DNA from 3 places in the Vibrio sp. T3Y01 genome. Region 1 is predicted to be linked to each of the others. Evidence: predicted binding sites of a transcription regulator. Region 1 holds the regulator's gene; each other region holds the start of a gene.
The links. Region 1 encodes CRP, which controls carbon source genes, mostly activating them, when cyclic AMP is high. Its sites were predicted from a motif close to TGTGANNNNNNTCACA; they were not measured.
Positions count from the first base shown of each region.

Region 2: the regulator CRP is predicted to act here: its motif matches at 1,710-1,725, upstream of rppH (RNA pyrophosphohydrolase).
Region 3: the regulator CRP is predicted to act here: its motif matches at 1,609-1,624, upstream of F0232_RS07295 (ROK family protein).

Region 1 covers NZ_VTXJ01000033.1:14,812-19,768, forward strand. Annotated here, with positions in the region: gene F0232_RS23675 (TIGR02444 family protein) at 1-117, shown strand, start outside; gene F0232_RS23680 (hydrolase) at 388-1,368, shown strand; gene F0232_RS23685 (YheU family protein) at 1,497-1,709, shown strand; gene F0232_RS23690 (phosphoribulokinase) at 1,787-2,656, shown strand; gene crp (cAMP-activated global transcriptional regulator CRP) at 2,897-3,529, shown strand; gene F0232_RS23700 (DUF1338 domain-containing protein) at 3,657-4,448, opposite strand; gene astD (succinylglutamate-semialdehyde dehydrogenase) at 4,664-4,957, opposite strand, start outside.
Region 2 covers NZ_VTXJ01000007.1:234,187-239,143, forward strand. Annotated here, with positions in the region: gene F0232_RS10100 (hypothetical protein) at 1-30, shown strand, start outside; gene F0232_RS10105 (DUF6482 family protein) at 235-546, shown strand; gene mutH (DNA mismatch repair endonuclease MutH) at 595-1,260, opposite strand; gene rppH (RNA pyrophosphohydrolase) at 1,877-2,395, shown strand; gene ptsP (phosphoenolpyruvate--protein phosphotransferase) at 2,398-4,647, shown strand; gene F0232_RS10125 (sulfite exporter TauE/SafE family protein) at 4,656-4,957, shown strand, end outside.
Region 3 covers NZ_VTXJ01000005.1:81,562-86,518, reverse strand. Annotated here, with positions in the region: gene F0232_RS07300 (chemotaxis protein CheV) at 1-150, opposite strand, end outside; gene F0232_RS07295 (ROK family protein) at 316-1,533, opposite strand; gene pyk (pyruvate kinase) at 1,853-3,298, shown strand; gene F0232_RS07285 (patatin family protein) at 3,450-4,664, opposite strand; gene F0232_RS07280 (YnhF family membrane protein) at 4,706-4,795, opposite strand; gene F0232_RS07275 (hypothetical protein) at 4,941-4,957, shown strand, end outside.

The DNA of each region.
Region 1 (4,957 bases):
ATCAACTCGCTGCAGCTATTCACCAATCAACAGACCCCACTGGCTCTGCAATATTGTCGTCTACTCGGGGCTGAAAACCTCTACGACGCATTTTCTGAACCCGCCCCTCAACCTTAACTCGTTTCTTTTCTCTTTTATCCAGTTCAGGCACAAGCTTGTCTGACACTGATACTTGTGATGTGAACATCAAAGGTAATGTTCATCACGGACAACGGTTAACTCGTTCAACTTTTATAATATTCAATCAGTTACCCATCCCTATTTTTGCATCGAGTCGCAGTGAAACGCTTGCGCTTATGCCGAGAATCAACCAAGCTCAAATAAAAACGTGGGCGCATCGCAATACTCAACACTTTTTAAAGCCCATAAAAAAGTACGGACTGTTTTATGACCATATTTACCGCAGCTGCTGGTTTATCTAATCCACACTTACAAACCTTAGTGCCAAGATTTATCAGAAAGCAGGTGTTGTTTCACCCTCAATGGCAAACCTTAGAAACACCCGATGGTGATTTTCTCGATCTTGCTTGGAGTGAGTCAGCAGACGGCGATAAGCCCAGCAGTAACAAACCTATCTTTATTCTGTTCCATGGACTGGAGGGCAGCTTTGAGAGCCCTTATGCCAACGGACTGATGAATGCATTTGCCAAAGATGGTTGGTTGTCTGTGATGATGCATTTTAGAGGCTGCAGTGGTAAACCGAACCGTTTAGCCCGTGCGTATCACTCTGGCGAAGTCGAAGATGCCCGCTTTTTTCTAAGACACCTGCACGCACAGTTTCCCAATAACCCTAAGGTGGCGGTCGGCATCTCTTTAGGCGGGAACATGTTGGCAAACTATCTTGCTGAGTACTCAGACGACCCCTTGTTGTCAGCAGCGACCATAGTGTCAGCCCCATTTGATCTGGCTTGTTGCGCGAGTCGCATTGAGAAAGGCTTTTCTAAGCTCTACAAGAAGTACCTGCTCAGCTCTCTCAAATCTAATGCCTTAAAAAAGATTAACCTACTGCAAGAGAAGCTCGATATCACCGCAGAGACGATCAAGAAAATTGATAAGCTGTACGAATTTGATGAACGTATCACCGCCCCCCTGCACGGATTCAAGAACGCTCAAGACTACTACGCACAATGTTCCGCTCTTCCTAAGCTCAATCAGATAAAACTACCGACCCAGATCATTCATGCCAAGGACGATCCTTTCATGACTGACGATGTGATTCCAAAATTCGTCCTACCGGATAACATCGATTATCGCTTGTTCCAGAAAGGGGGCCATGTCGGGTTCATTACAGGAAGTACGCTCAAGCCAAGGTTTTGGCTAGAAGAAGCGCTGCCTGCCTACTATGAAAGTATTCAAGATTCGGCATAACGGCTAAGCCTGCTAAATATAAACGCGAAACCTTGCTAAGATAGCGCAGTCCCTAATTGGGGTTGTACTGAAAACATCACTAGACACACTCATCAACATATCAATGAACATAAAAGAGAGAAGTATTTATGATCATCCCATGGAAAGACATTGAGCCTGATACGCTCGAAAACCTCATCAAAGAATTCGTCTTGCGTGAGGGAACAGACTACGGCGACGTTGAGATTTCCCTACAAAACAAAATTGATCAAGTGAAACATCAATTAGCTTCAGGTGAGGCCAACATTGTATTTTCCGAACTGCACGAGACCGTTGATATCCAGCTCACAAAACGCTTCTAAGCTGCGTTGAGAAAAGAGCCGTGTTATAGTGGAAAACGATTGCTAACAAGTAAGTTACTCATAAGACAAGGGTTGTCATGTCCGCTAAACATCCAATTATTGCGGTGACGGGTTCCTCAGGAGCCGGCACCACCACCACCTCAGAAGCCTTCCGCAAAATGTTCAATATGATGGACGTGAAGGCCGCTTGGGTTGAAGGGGATAGTTTCCACCGCTTCACTCGACCAGAGATGGACGTCGAGATCCGTAAGGCGCGCGAGCAAGGTAAGCACATCAGCTACTTTGGTCCACAAGCCAACGACTTCGGGGCCTTAGAAGAGTTTTTCCGTAAATACGGAAATGAAGGTACTGGCCAAGTACGTAGTTACCTACATACGTTTGACGAAGCTGTCCCTTATAATCAAATGCCGGGCACCTTTACGCCATGGCAAGATATCCCTGAAAATTCAGACGTGATGTTTTACGAAGGCCTGCATGGTGGCGTGGTTGATGGCGACATCAACGTATCTCAACACGTCGATCTGCTGATCGGCATGGTCCCTATCGTAAACCTAGAGTGGATTCAAAAATTCGTTCGTGACACTCGCGATCGTGGCCACTCTCGAGAAGCGGTAATGGACTCTATTGTACGTTCAATGGATGATTACCTTAACTACATTACCCCGCAGTTTTCACGTACACATATCAACTTTCAGCGTGTTCCAACCGTAGATACATCGAACCCACTCAACGCCAAAGGGATTCCAAGTTTAGACGAAAGCTTCGTAGTTATACGTTTGCGTGGTATCAAAAACGTCGATTTCCCTTACCTTTTGGCAATGATTGATGGCTCATTTATGTCTCGTCATAACACGCTAGTTGTGCCAGGAGGCAAGATGAGTTTTGCTATGGAGCTCATTGTAAGGCCAATCCTACAACAACTCATCGAAACCGGAAAAATAGGTTAACAAAACGACGTTCTGGTTGATTACTTTTCATACCGTGATCATGTGCACAATTTTGCGTAAAAAATCGTAGCTTGGTCACGATTAAAATCAAGAAATAGTACCTGAAAAAGGATACTATTCTTAAACGAAACACAAGATAGCTTGCAGCGCTCATCGAGTGCTCTTATCCTAAGAAGTCAATTCAGGCTTAGCTAAAATACGGAAAGCGGCAAGCATACCCTGCAGAGGAAGTGAGATATTATGGTTCTAGGTAAACCTCAAACCGATCCAACATTAGAGTGGTTCCTTTCACACTGTCATATTCATAAGTACCCTTCAAAAAGTACTTTGATTCATGCTGGTGAAAAGGCAGAAACCTTGTACTACATCGTTAAAGGTTCTGTGGCAGTTCTTATCAAAGACGAAGAAGGTAAGGAAATGATTCTTTCTTACCTAAACCAAGGCGACTTCATCGGTGAGCTAGGCTTGTTCGAAGAAGACCAAGAGCGTACTGCTTGGGTTCGTGCTAAATCTCCTTGTGAAGTAGCTGAAATTTCTTTCAAGAAATTCCGTCAACTTATCCAAGTGAACCCAGACATCCTAATGCGTCTTTCAGCGCAAATGGCAAGCCGCCTACAAGTAACTAGCCAAAAGGTTGGTGACTTAGCGTTCCTTGACGTAACAGGTCGTATCGCTCAAACGCTACTAAACCTAGCGAAACAGCCAGATGCAATGACTCACCCTGACGGCATGCAAATCAAGATCACTCGTCAAGAGATTGGCCAAATCGTTGGTTGTTCTCGTGAGACAGTAGGTCGTATCTTGAAGATGCTAGAAGAGCAGAACCTAATTTCTGCACACGGTAAAACTATCGTGGTATACGGCACTCGTTAATCTCGATTAACTGAGTCAAAAATATCAAAGCCACCAAATGCGAATTTGGTGGCTTTTTTATTACCTAAAGATCTAGAGTAGATGAGAAATCGCATCTCTAGGGCAAAGCCCGTACTTGTATCTTTCTTTAACCGTTGGTGCTTTCGAAGATCTTATCCGCCGATGCCGCAACAAAACCGGTGTAAAGCTCACCATTGGCCATTGGATAGCGCTTAGCGAACTCATAGAAGCCACCAGGAATCATCTCATTGCCTTCAACAAATGCCACTGGCACTTTGTCTGCCATTGTTGATGATTGCTCTAATAACACCTCTGGAGAGCCTTTTACCTCACCACCAGATGCGTTAATCGTAAAGCCAGCATCACTTAGGTAGTCATTTACTGCTTGTACTTCATCGAACTTGTTCAGTTGATTGACACTAACCGTGAAGTGGTTAGCACCGTAACCGTGAGCGGCTAACCAAGAAGCGTATTCGCTCTCTTTTGCTAACAGTTGGAAATCAGCGAAGCTCAAGTCCCAAAGGCGGCCACCAAATAGGAATTCATGCCCCTCTAACTTACTTGCATCAACCTGCTCAACCAATTTGGCAACGATCTGCTGTAATTCACTAGAACACTCTTCTACCTTCAACTCACTGATGAACACTTTCGGTTGTTTTGGATCTGGGTGTTCGTAGTGTTTAGCCACTAGCTTCTTGCTTTCAAACAGGTAATCGCCACATGCCTTATAACCTAACTCAAGGAAAGGTTTGGCTAATGTTTCGATACCAAGAGGAGCAACATTAAAAGTACGCAATGCAATGTGATCGTTGATCAGCGCTTCATCTTCTTTTAGCAAATGATGTACTTTCTCTGCGGATGGACAAAGCCTGTGAATGTAATCGTCCCATAGAGATTTAAAGAGTAGATCGGGCGTCATGGTGACTCCTTGTCAGAGGTTCTAGCAAGCTAGTAATTTGGATTAGAAAGGGAGAGACTGAGACACAAAGTCAGCAGCCATCAGCCTGTGACATACTTGTTCTATTATTATCTACCGCCCAATCTTGACGCTGAGCGTGGTTAAAACAAGGAAGCGATACGCTGCTTCCTTATTTCATAACTAATGAATGAGCCTTAGCTCAATATCAATCTAAACTACAGCTCGATACCTGGGCTAAACGTAGCTGGCAGTTGAGTTTCACCACCTTCCATTGAAGCCATTGGGTAAGCACAGTAATCTGCCGCATAGTAAGCACTTGGGCGTAGGTTGCCAGAAGCACCCGGACCACCAAATGGTGCATCACCACTTGCGCCTGTGAGTTGGCGGTTGCGGTTAACAATACCCGCACGGATATGGTCAACGAAGTATTCCCACTCAGAATCGTCTGTCGATACTAAACCTGCTGACAAACCAAAGCGTGTGTCGTTAGCTAATTCAACCGCTTGCTC
Region 2 (4,957 bases), on a different contig from region 1:
CGTGTTCTTAGCGCGCGAATACCGACGTAATCTTTCGGGGTTGATCGCACCTTTCAACCCCTTAAATCATTGACGGTGATAGTTAGGTGTCAAAAGTGAGCGCTTTTGAACTAGAACTGGACAAAAAAGAGAAGCATTGGCTTCTCTTTTTTGTTTTTTTAATCGATAAAAATCAACGTGCCCTAGTAAAGAAATAGAGTTCTACTAAGCTATAGAGAGCAAGGGAGGCCGGTTATGCAAAAGCATCAGTTAGACATGTGGCTACATGGAGAGCACAAAGACTCGTATCAAATCCCCAAAGTGTACGTTATTGGCTGTTCCGATATCTCGGAATATCTGCTGGCTGTGGAGTACAAACATAAGCTTGAGCCGGTAAAACAAGATGGTGAGCCACTTCACTTTGGATCTTTGGATCAAGTGAAAGAGGAGTTACTCCGGCTAGGGTTTGAAAAGGCCTATCTTCGCTTGCACAATGCTTATGACGAATTTGGCAGTGAGCCAAGTCAAAGCTACTGTGATATCGAATTAGCGTTGAAACCTCATTGATCAAAGAACGTAACTCACTGATATTGTTTCGTACTAATGTTTATTGGGCTATGCGTAATGCGTCGTCAGCAAGTTGTGAGTAAATTGAGTTCGCAAATAAAACCCACGAGGCTTGGTCTTGATGGGCTTGCCACTGGCTCCATAAGCTTCAGTTAACACGCGACTGTTTGCGGCCTTTGGACGTAAGTGTAGGGCTTCTCCATGCCTTGCCGTGATCTGTTCAACGTTCCCTAAAACGATCAACTCCATCAACTCTTCCCAGTCTCTCTTTAGGAGTTCGTTCTCAGCTTCACTTGGTGTCCATAGTAGTGGTGATCCAACGTGACGTTCTGCCAGCGGGATTTCTCTTTCCCCTTCTACAGGGATCCACAACACTTTAGACAGTTTATTGCGAACATGGCTGGTTTCCCATGTCAGTCCTTGCACTCCCATTAATGGCGCCACACAAACAAAGGTGGTTTCAAGTGGCTTACCAGAATAGCCAATCGGAATACTCTTTAGCTCGATGCCTAGCTTCGCGAAATCCTGTTCTGGTTTACTGCCAGCAGGTGCTCCTAAGTGCCATTCTAACAGTTGCCCAACCCAGCCTTTGTCTCGCTTAAGATCGTTTGGCATGTCCATCTCTGCTTCATCAGCGAGCTCTCTGAAGGTCATCCCGGCAATCGCGTAAGCTCTGTCTAACAACTCTTGTTGTGTTTGTGGTTCTGGTTTCATAATAAAAGGCATGATCAAAAAAATGATTTTATCAGAAGTTATCACCAAATGACGACTGGTTAAGAAATGATCTCCTAGTCGAAGAAGGGATCAAACTTAGGGTTATCCACAGGACATAAAGGTAATTAATTGAAATATTAATTTAGTGGATAAATAAACAGGGGTTTTTGGTGGATAAAATGCTTGCTAAATGGGGTGTAAAATGAATCTTTCACTTGGTAGTGTGGATAAACACCGGGGTGGTTGATCTTTGAGCAGCTTGTGTTTTTAAAAGATCTTTTGTGTTTTGACTGTGCTTTGATTTTTTATTTTTATTTTAAGGTGTTGATTTTTAATGTTTAAGTTTTTGTTTTTCTAGTGGGCTGGTTTTAGTGTTGATGAATCTATGGATTAAATAAAACGATTGCGGCTAATTCTTCACATAGTTATTCACAGAAAAGGTGAATAAATGTGGTCTAGGTCTCACTATTGTGTGGGTAACTCGAATTTGAGCAAAACTTATCCATATTTGCAGATAATATTCATAAATATAGCGCTTATCACGTCACTAAGTTTGCTCCAATTGGGGATATGTGGAAAAATCAGTGTAATTAAAAATTTAGATAGAGGTTGGCCAGTGATAGATGGCGATGGTTACCGATTAAATGTTGGTATTGTAATCTGTAACAACCATGGTCAGGTCTTCTGGGCTAAACGATACGGGCAACATTCATGGCAATTCCCTCAAGGGGGAATAGATGAAGGTGAAACTCCGGAACAGGCAATGTACCGTGAGTTGTATGAAGAGGTTGGCCTTACTAAAAAGGATGTAAAGATCGTCGCGACAAGTCGTCATTGGTTACGCTACAAGCTACCCAAACGACTGGTTCGGTGGGATTCTAAACCTGTCTGTATTGGACAAAAACAGAAGTGGTTCCTTTTACGCTTAGATTGCGATGAATCGCGTATCAATATGCAGCGTGGGAGTACACCTGAGTTTGATGGTTGGCGTTGGGTGAGTTACTGGTACCCAGTTCGACAAGTAGTTTCTTTTAAGCGAGATGTTTACCGTCGAGCGATGAAAGAGTTCGCATCTTTAGCAATGCCGTTTAAAGAGCGAAAAACAAAAGGAAAACGCAAATTGCGTAGAGGTTAAGCATGCTCAGTCAACTAAGGGAAATAGTTGAACACGTATCAAGAGTTGAAGATGTATCGACGGCACTTGATATTCTAGTTAAAGAGACATGCAGTGCGATGCAGACGGAATGTTGCACCGTGTATTTAGCCAATAATGATATGCAGCGCCTTGAGTTGATGGCAACTCAAGGCCTGATCTTTGAAGGTAATAGTATTCACATTGGTTTCGACGAAGGCTTAGTTGGCCTCGTGAAACGAAGTGCTGAACCTATTAACCTTGCACAAGCGTCTGCTCACCCTGCTTATAAGTTTTTTCCAGAACTTGGAGAAAACATTTACCACTCTTTTCTTGGTACTCCTATTATCCATCGCAAGCAAGTGCTTGGCGTATTGGTTATTCAACAAAAAACACCTCGTTTATTCAGCGAGATGGAAGAGTCATTCCTCGTTACGCTCTCAGCTCAACTTGCGGTTATTGTCGCGCACGCTCAAACCCAAGGTCATTGGCTGTTGGAACAACAAAAGCTGCCAGGCATCAAAGGTATTGCTGCTTCATCTGGGGTAGCGATTGGTGATCTGTGGTGGGACAACACCCAACCTGAATTAACGGATGTGTATCCTGCTTCGACGCTCAATATCGAGCGCGAGCAAGAGTTATTGGCAGTGGCGGTTGAGAATGCCCTCAATGACTTCAAGCGCATGCGAAAGCGCTTAGACAGTGAAATCAATAAAGACGCATTGGCGATCTTTGACCTGTTTACGCACTTACTCAACGATCCTATGTTGCGTAAGGATCTAAAAAGCCAGATTCAGAAAGGCGATAAAGCGGACTGGGCACTAAGGCAGGTGGTTGAGAGCTATTCCAATCGCTTTGCTCGTATGTCGGATGTGTATCTGCGTGAAAGAGCACAGGATATCCGAGAGCTCGGTCAAAGGCTGTTGTACTTCCTTCACAACTCTGAGTATGAGCTACGTACCTTAGATAAGCCGATTATTCTGGTGGTTCGTGAGTTAACCGCTTCAGTATTAGCGTCGATTCCAAAAGAGAAGCTGTTGGCAGTGATCTCTTTGGAAGGGGCGGCGAACTCGCACGCTGCTATTTTATCTCGCGCGCTTGGTATTCCTTCGGTGATGGGGGTTAGCATTAACCTCGAGCAAGCGAATGGTAAGCAAGCCATCGTCGATGGTTATAGTGGCGAGATCTTTATCGAGCCGACCAAGAACCTGCTCAAAGAGTATCGCGGGCTGATTCTTGAAGAGAGTGAGCTCTCCTCAATGGTCAATCGCGAGCTGTATCTACCTGCGAAAACCCAAGATGACCAACAGGTCGAAATCCTACTTAATGCAGGTTTGAGTGCTGATACCAATATTGCCATCAACCAAGGTGTAGATGGCGTTGGTTTGTACCGAACGGAAATCTCGTTCTTGTTGCAACAACGTTTCCCATCAGAGGATGAACAGTTCAAGCAGTATCGCTCTGTGCTTTCGAGCTACCCAAATAAGCAGGTGGTGATGCGTACGCTCGATATTGGTGGTGATAAGGCATTACCTTACTTCCCAATCGAAGAGGACAACCCCTTCCTTGGCTGGCGTGGTATCCGTTTTACGCTGGATCATCCAGATATCTTCATTATTCAACTGCGTGCCATGCTACGTGCGAGTTGTGAAAGCCATAACTTGAGCATTCTGCTACCGATGATTTCGGGCGCTCAGGAGTTGGATGACGCCCTGCAGTTGATTGAGCAAGCCTATGATGAAGTGCATGAACTTGATAATCGAGTACGGATGCCCCGTATCGGTATCATGATTGAAGTGCCTTCGATGCTCTACTTGTTACCACTGATTGCCGACAAGGTCGATTTTGTTTCTGTCGGTACTAATGACTTAACCCAATATTTATTGGCCGTTGATAGGAACAATTCCCGCGTCTCTGATGTCTATGAATCTATGCACCCGGCAGTGATCATGGCATTGAAACAAATTCATGATACTTGTAAGCAATATCAATTACCTGTGTGTATTTGTGGCGAGCTAGCCGGTGATCCAATGGGCGCATTGTTACTGCTTGGGTTGGGGTATCAGACGTTAAGTATGAACACCTCGAATGTTGCTAGAACCAAATATTTGATTCGCCAATCTAACTTGAGCGAATTACAGGATTTGGCAAATAAGGCACTTTCAAAGCCGTATGGCAGTGACATCTATAGTATGATGCTGAACTATTTCGAAGAGCGTGAATTTACAGGCTTCATTCGAGCAGGTAAAAAATAGGAATTAACGTGTCATATGAACTCATAGGCTTGCTAGCAGGCCTTGGTGCTGTTGTTGGTGTTTTAGCTGGCTTGCTGGGTATTGGCGGTGGGTTGCTGGTGGTTCCGGCATTACTGTTCTTGCTCCCGAAAGCGGGTATCCCTCAAGAGTTTGCAATGCAAATGGCATTAGCGACCTCGCTATCTACCATTATTGTTACGTCAGGATCGTCTGCGATTAACCACTTAAAGTTGGGTAACGTTGAGATATTTGTCGTTAAATGGTTAATGCCAGGGGTTGTGGTTGGCGGTTTTCTCGGTTCTTTTGTAGC
Region 3 (4,957 bases), on a different contig from region 1:
AGTAAGCACCGGCACTTTTAGCACTTCTTTAACTTTAAATACGTTAATCGCAAATAATTGGCGACTATTTAAGCTGAATAACAAGAGTTCCAGACGGTTTTCACCAACCAGTTTCGTTCTCTGATCAACCGAATTTAAAACGCCAGACATACAACACCTTAGTGACAAATAATAACTGTGGCTACAATAGCCTACTTCAATGGGTTAAAGCAAAGCGCTAATGCACAGAATGCTTAAACTAAGTACAACAAATGTTGTTATACGAAGCTTAAGTACATGGAAAGGATCGGGGAAGACTAAAAGAAGAGAAAAGAGTTAACCTTCAATAACTTTCATTAGCAACTGACCGTCGTAGAGAGCCTGCTTAATAAGTGCAGCACCTGGCATGGTTGCTTGCTTGTAGAATCGAGATTCCACCAGCTCTAAATCTTGATGGTAAACCGATAAGCTCTGCTCTTCGATACACTTTTGAATCGCCGGGTACAGAACGCTCTTAGCTTGGTTGATAACACCACCGACTAAGATTTTCTCTGGGTTAAACAGGTTAATCACAATGGCAATCGCTGAACCTAAGTAACGGCCTAACTGCTCAATCACTTCGACAGCCAGTGGGTCACCATCAGCCGCAGCAGCACAGATTTGTTCAATCGTGACATCTTCAAAAACGGTAAGCGTGGATTCTTCACCATTGGCTAGGCGCTCTTTCACTTGTTCACGAATCGCCTGTGAACTCGCGACCGTTTCTAAACAGCCTCGATTACCACAATGGCAAAGTTTGCCTTCCTTATCGATCTGGATATGACCCAATTCACCGATGTTACCGTGACGACCTTGCAGAACTCGGCCATCAAGAATAATCCCGGCACCTAAACCGTGGTGAATAGAGATTAAGACAGAGTTGTCATTATCTTGAGAATTACCAAACAACTTCTCAGCCAGCGCCCACGCGCGAGTATCATTGGCAATAAAAACCGGCAAGCCCGTTTCTTTGTAGATCTCAGGACCCAAAGCTAAGTTTTCGACATTGTAATGCGGCATTTGCAACACAATACCCTGCTCTGAATTCACAAGGCCTGGAAGCGTGACCGCGATACTGGTTACCCTGTCGAGCTGCTCAGCATAAGTTTGAAAGAATTCGTCGATTTCATGAAGAAGACGCGCAAGTACATCATCTTGGTCGCGTTCGTGAATGTCGATCTTCGTATCGATAAGCACATCGCCGCCCAGTTCATGAAGCGCGATAGTAAGATACCCGCGTCCAAGACGCATCGACAAGAATTGCCAACCTTCATTGTTGGTTTGCAAACCAACAGCAGGACGTCCGCGAGTCGTAGCTTCTTGAACCGTCGTCTCGTGGATAAGGTGAGCTTCCATGAGTTCACGGGTTATTTTGGTAATACTCGCCGGAGCCAACTCACTTTGTTTGGACAGATCGATACGAGAAATAGGACCTTTAAGGTCAATTAGTTTATATACACGACCAGCATTGACCTGTTTGATATGATCAATATGGCCCGGTTGAGCCATGTACATTTTACGCTCCAGAAATCATCAACGGGATAATTTTTTTACTTTGCGAAGTAATTGTGAAGTCACTTGGTATATCGCCGTGACCAGTATCACGTATATACATGAATCTTTGTGTATCGAGTCAAATAGTTCGAGGAAAATTAACACTCACATCGATAATTTACGACTTAATTTTTAGAATAAAACATCGCGTTTGAGTCCTGAATTCAATAATTAAAGGCAAATCAAGAAATATCCTCCTAGCTCCCAATAAATTATCAATTAATGCATATACTTAATTCAGTCTTTTAAAAAGATTACTGGCCTCACTCTAGGAGTATTCATGACAGCTGAATTAAGAAAAACGAAAATCGTCACAACGCTAGGCCCTTCTACCGATAAAGGTAACGTGCTTGAAGAGATCATCAAAGCCGGTGCCAATATTGTTCGTATGAACTTCTCCCACGGCAGCAGCGACGACCATATACAACGTGCAGAAAAAGTCAGAGCAATCGCAAAAAAACTGGGGACACAAATCGCTATCCTCGGCGACCTTCAAGGTCCCAAGATTCGTGTGTCGACATTCAGAGATGGAAAGATTCAACTGGCTGTTGGTGATGAATTCACTCTAGACAGCAGCCTAGGTTTAGGTGAGGGCGACCAGCAAGCCGTTGGCCTCGACTATAAAGAGCTGCCGAATGATGTCTCAGCCGGCGACATTCTGTTACTTGATGATGGACGTGTGCAACTCAAAGTCACCAAGGTCGAAGGTTGTCGCGTTCATACCGAAGTCATCATTGGCGGCCCGCTATCCAACAACAAGGGCATCAACAAAAAAGGCGGTGGGCTTTCTGCAGAAGCGCTAACCGACAAAGACAAACGAGACATCGTCACCGCCGCCCAAATCCAAGTCGATTACCTCGCTGTCTCTTTCCCTCGTAACGGCGAAGACATGCACTACGCTCGCCAACTTGCGCGTGAAGCAGGCTTAGAAGCTCACTTGGTCGCCAAAGTTGAACGAGCAGAGACGGTATCGACCGTTGAAAACATGGATGACATCATAATGGCTTCAGATGTGGTCATGGTGGCTCGTGGTGACCTCGGAGTAGAAATTGGGGACCCAGAGTTAGTCGGTGTACAAAAACAGCTTATACGCCGTGCTAGGGCCCTTAATCGCACTATCATTACTGCAACTCAGATGATGGAATCAATGATCTCCGCTCCAATGCCTACCCGTGCTGAAGTAATGGATGTCGCGAACGCTGTGCTTGATGGTACAGATGCGGTAATGCTGTCAGGTGAAACCGCTGCCGGGCAATACCCAGTAGAGACGGTAAAATCGATGGCAGAAGTGTGTGTTGGTGCCGAGAAAATGGCAAACGTCAATCAGTCCAACTACCGAATTGACCGCACTTTCGTGACAGCAGAAGAAACAGTATCAATGGCAACCATCTACTCTGCCAACCACATGGAAGGCATTAAAGGTGTAGTCACGCTGACTGAGTCTGGGCGCACTGCTTTGATGATGTCTCGCTTAAGTGCTGACATGCCTATCTACGCTTTGTCTCGTAACGAAGGAACGCTAAACCGTTGTACCTTGTATCGAGGCGTAACCCCTATCTACTTTGAGACAGAAGCCAAAGACAGCTTTGACATTGCACTATCGACACTTGCTTGCCTAAAAGAGAAAGGACACCTCAAGTTTGGTGATCTCGTGATCATTACCCAAGGCGATATCATGGACGTGGCTGGCTCAACTAACTGTATGAGAATCCTACCTGTCACTTAACTCTCAGCGCAGCGGATAAAGCCAATAAGCAGCGACAACATGAGATAAAAGTAAAAGGGTTATCGAACCAAGTTCAATAACCCTTTTTCATTTCAGTACATGACGAGCTATATGTGCACACCACGAGGCTAGCTATAGCATTCCGCCCGCATTATTTATCAATAACAACGCTTGCCAGTTGGGGCATATGCGAACTGCGAGCGTTTTCCGTTGTGGTATAAGTTTCAACGAATCGGTAGCCGGCCTCTAAACCCAGTTCGTAATCATGGAGCAAATCTTCTCTGTCACTCATTAAAGAGCTCGATTTTAACGATCTACTTGGCGCGATCTGCACCACAAAGGCATCGTCTGGAGGAGAATTCAAAAAGTCTTGAGTCAACGAGTAAGTTTGATAGTGCACCATCAACATGTCAGCCAACCCAGAATCAAACTTATCACCAATTAAATGGCTTAAACGGTAAATATCATCAGCGCCAAACAACCATCGACCACCATTAAGCAAATCTAAATGCCCACGGTCACGCTTCTGTTCTTTAGAGCGTAGGATCTGCTGCTGGAAGAAAGAGGTCCAGTCAGTTTTCCATTGCTCCACTTTTTGTTGCCAATGGCCTTGAACACTATCGAACGATTCTCGGAACCACTCCAGCTCCTCGGCAGTTACCGGTTTAGGTGCTTGAATTTTCTGTTGCTGCTGCGGAGCTTGAACTAGCGGTCTCCCCTCTTCATCCGTTACAGGTTCTGTACGAATCACAACAATTGAACGAGCCTGCCTACGCCACGCCTCTTGAACGGGAATAGAGGCAGACACGCCGCCATCCACATAAGCACTATCACCAATCAAGATCTCATCATTGTACAAACGAGGAATGGCACAAGTTGCTATCATCACCTTATACCAATCGTCTCCCAACAGAGGGAAGTAGTGATCTCGTAAATCTTTAGAACCCGTTACCGCCGCATAGAAGTGCCGCTCACCTAAGGTTTGCCGCCCTAAATCAAGGTCGAGCTTGTAGGGGTAAGCCATGATTTGCTCCAAGGCCCACTCAAGCCCTAAATTCTTCCTGTGCCGTATGTAAGAGAACAGATTGAAGAACTCTGGAGAGGTGGTCAGGTCAAGGACAAAAGAGCGCCCTAAGCCTTTATCACGACACAAATAGGCACATAAGTTAAGCGCACCTGCCGAGGTACCGAAAAATTCATCGAAGGGGTCAAAATTAGAGAGGAGAAAAGCGTCAAGAACGCCTGAGGTAAAAATACTTCTCTGTCCGCCACCTTGAGCGACCAGTGCTGTTTTACCAGCAATAAACTTAGCGTAATAATCTAAGTCTATTGCGGTATCAATATTGGTTACGAACCCACTATTCATTATTTCCTGAGTATCAAAACTCAGCCTCGCAATAAATGGTATTAACTACCGATCGCAATAAAGCCAAATGAAAGAATGATTACGTAGATGAACGCTGTAATTTGTAGGGCATTTTTCAGATTATGTTCCATAGACACCTCTGGCTTATTATTAATTTGTTGAGTCACTATTTAAGTACTATCAGGTGTGTGAAGTATCTTCAAGAATCGTCGAAATTAGTCGCACGATATTGATGTAACCATCACAATTAGTAAGTGTATGGATAAGGATATACTCATGAATAACATAGCAAA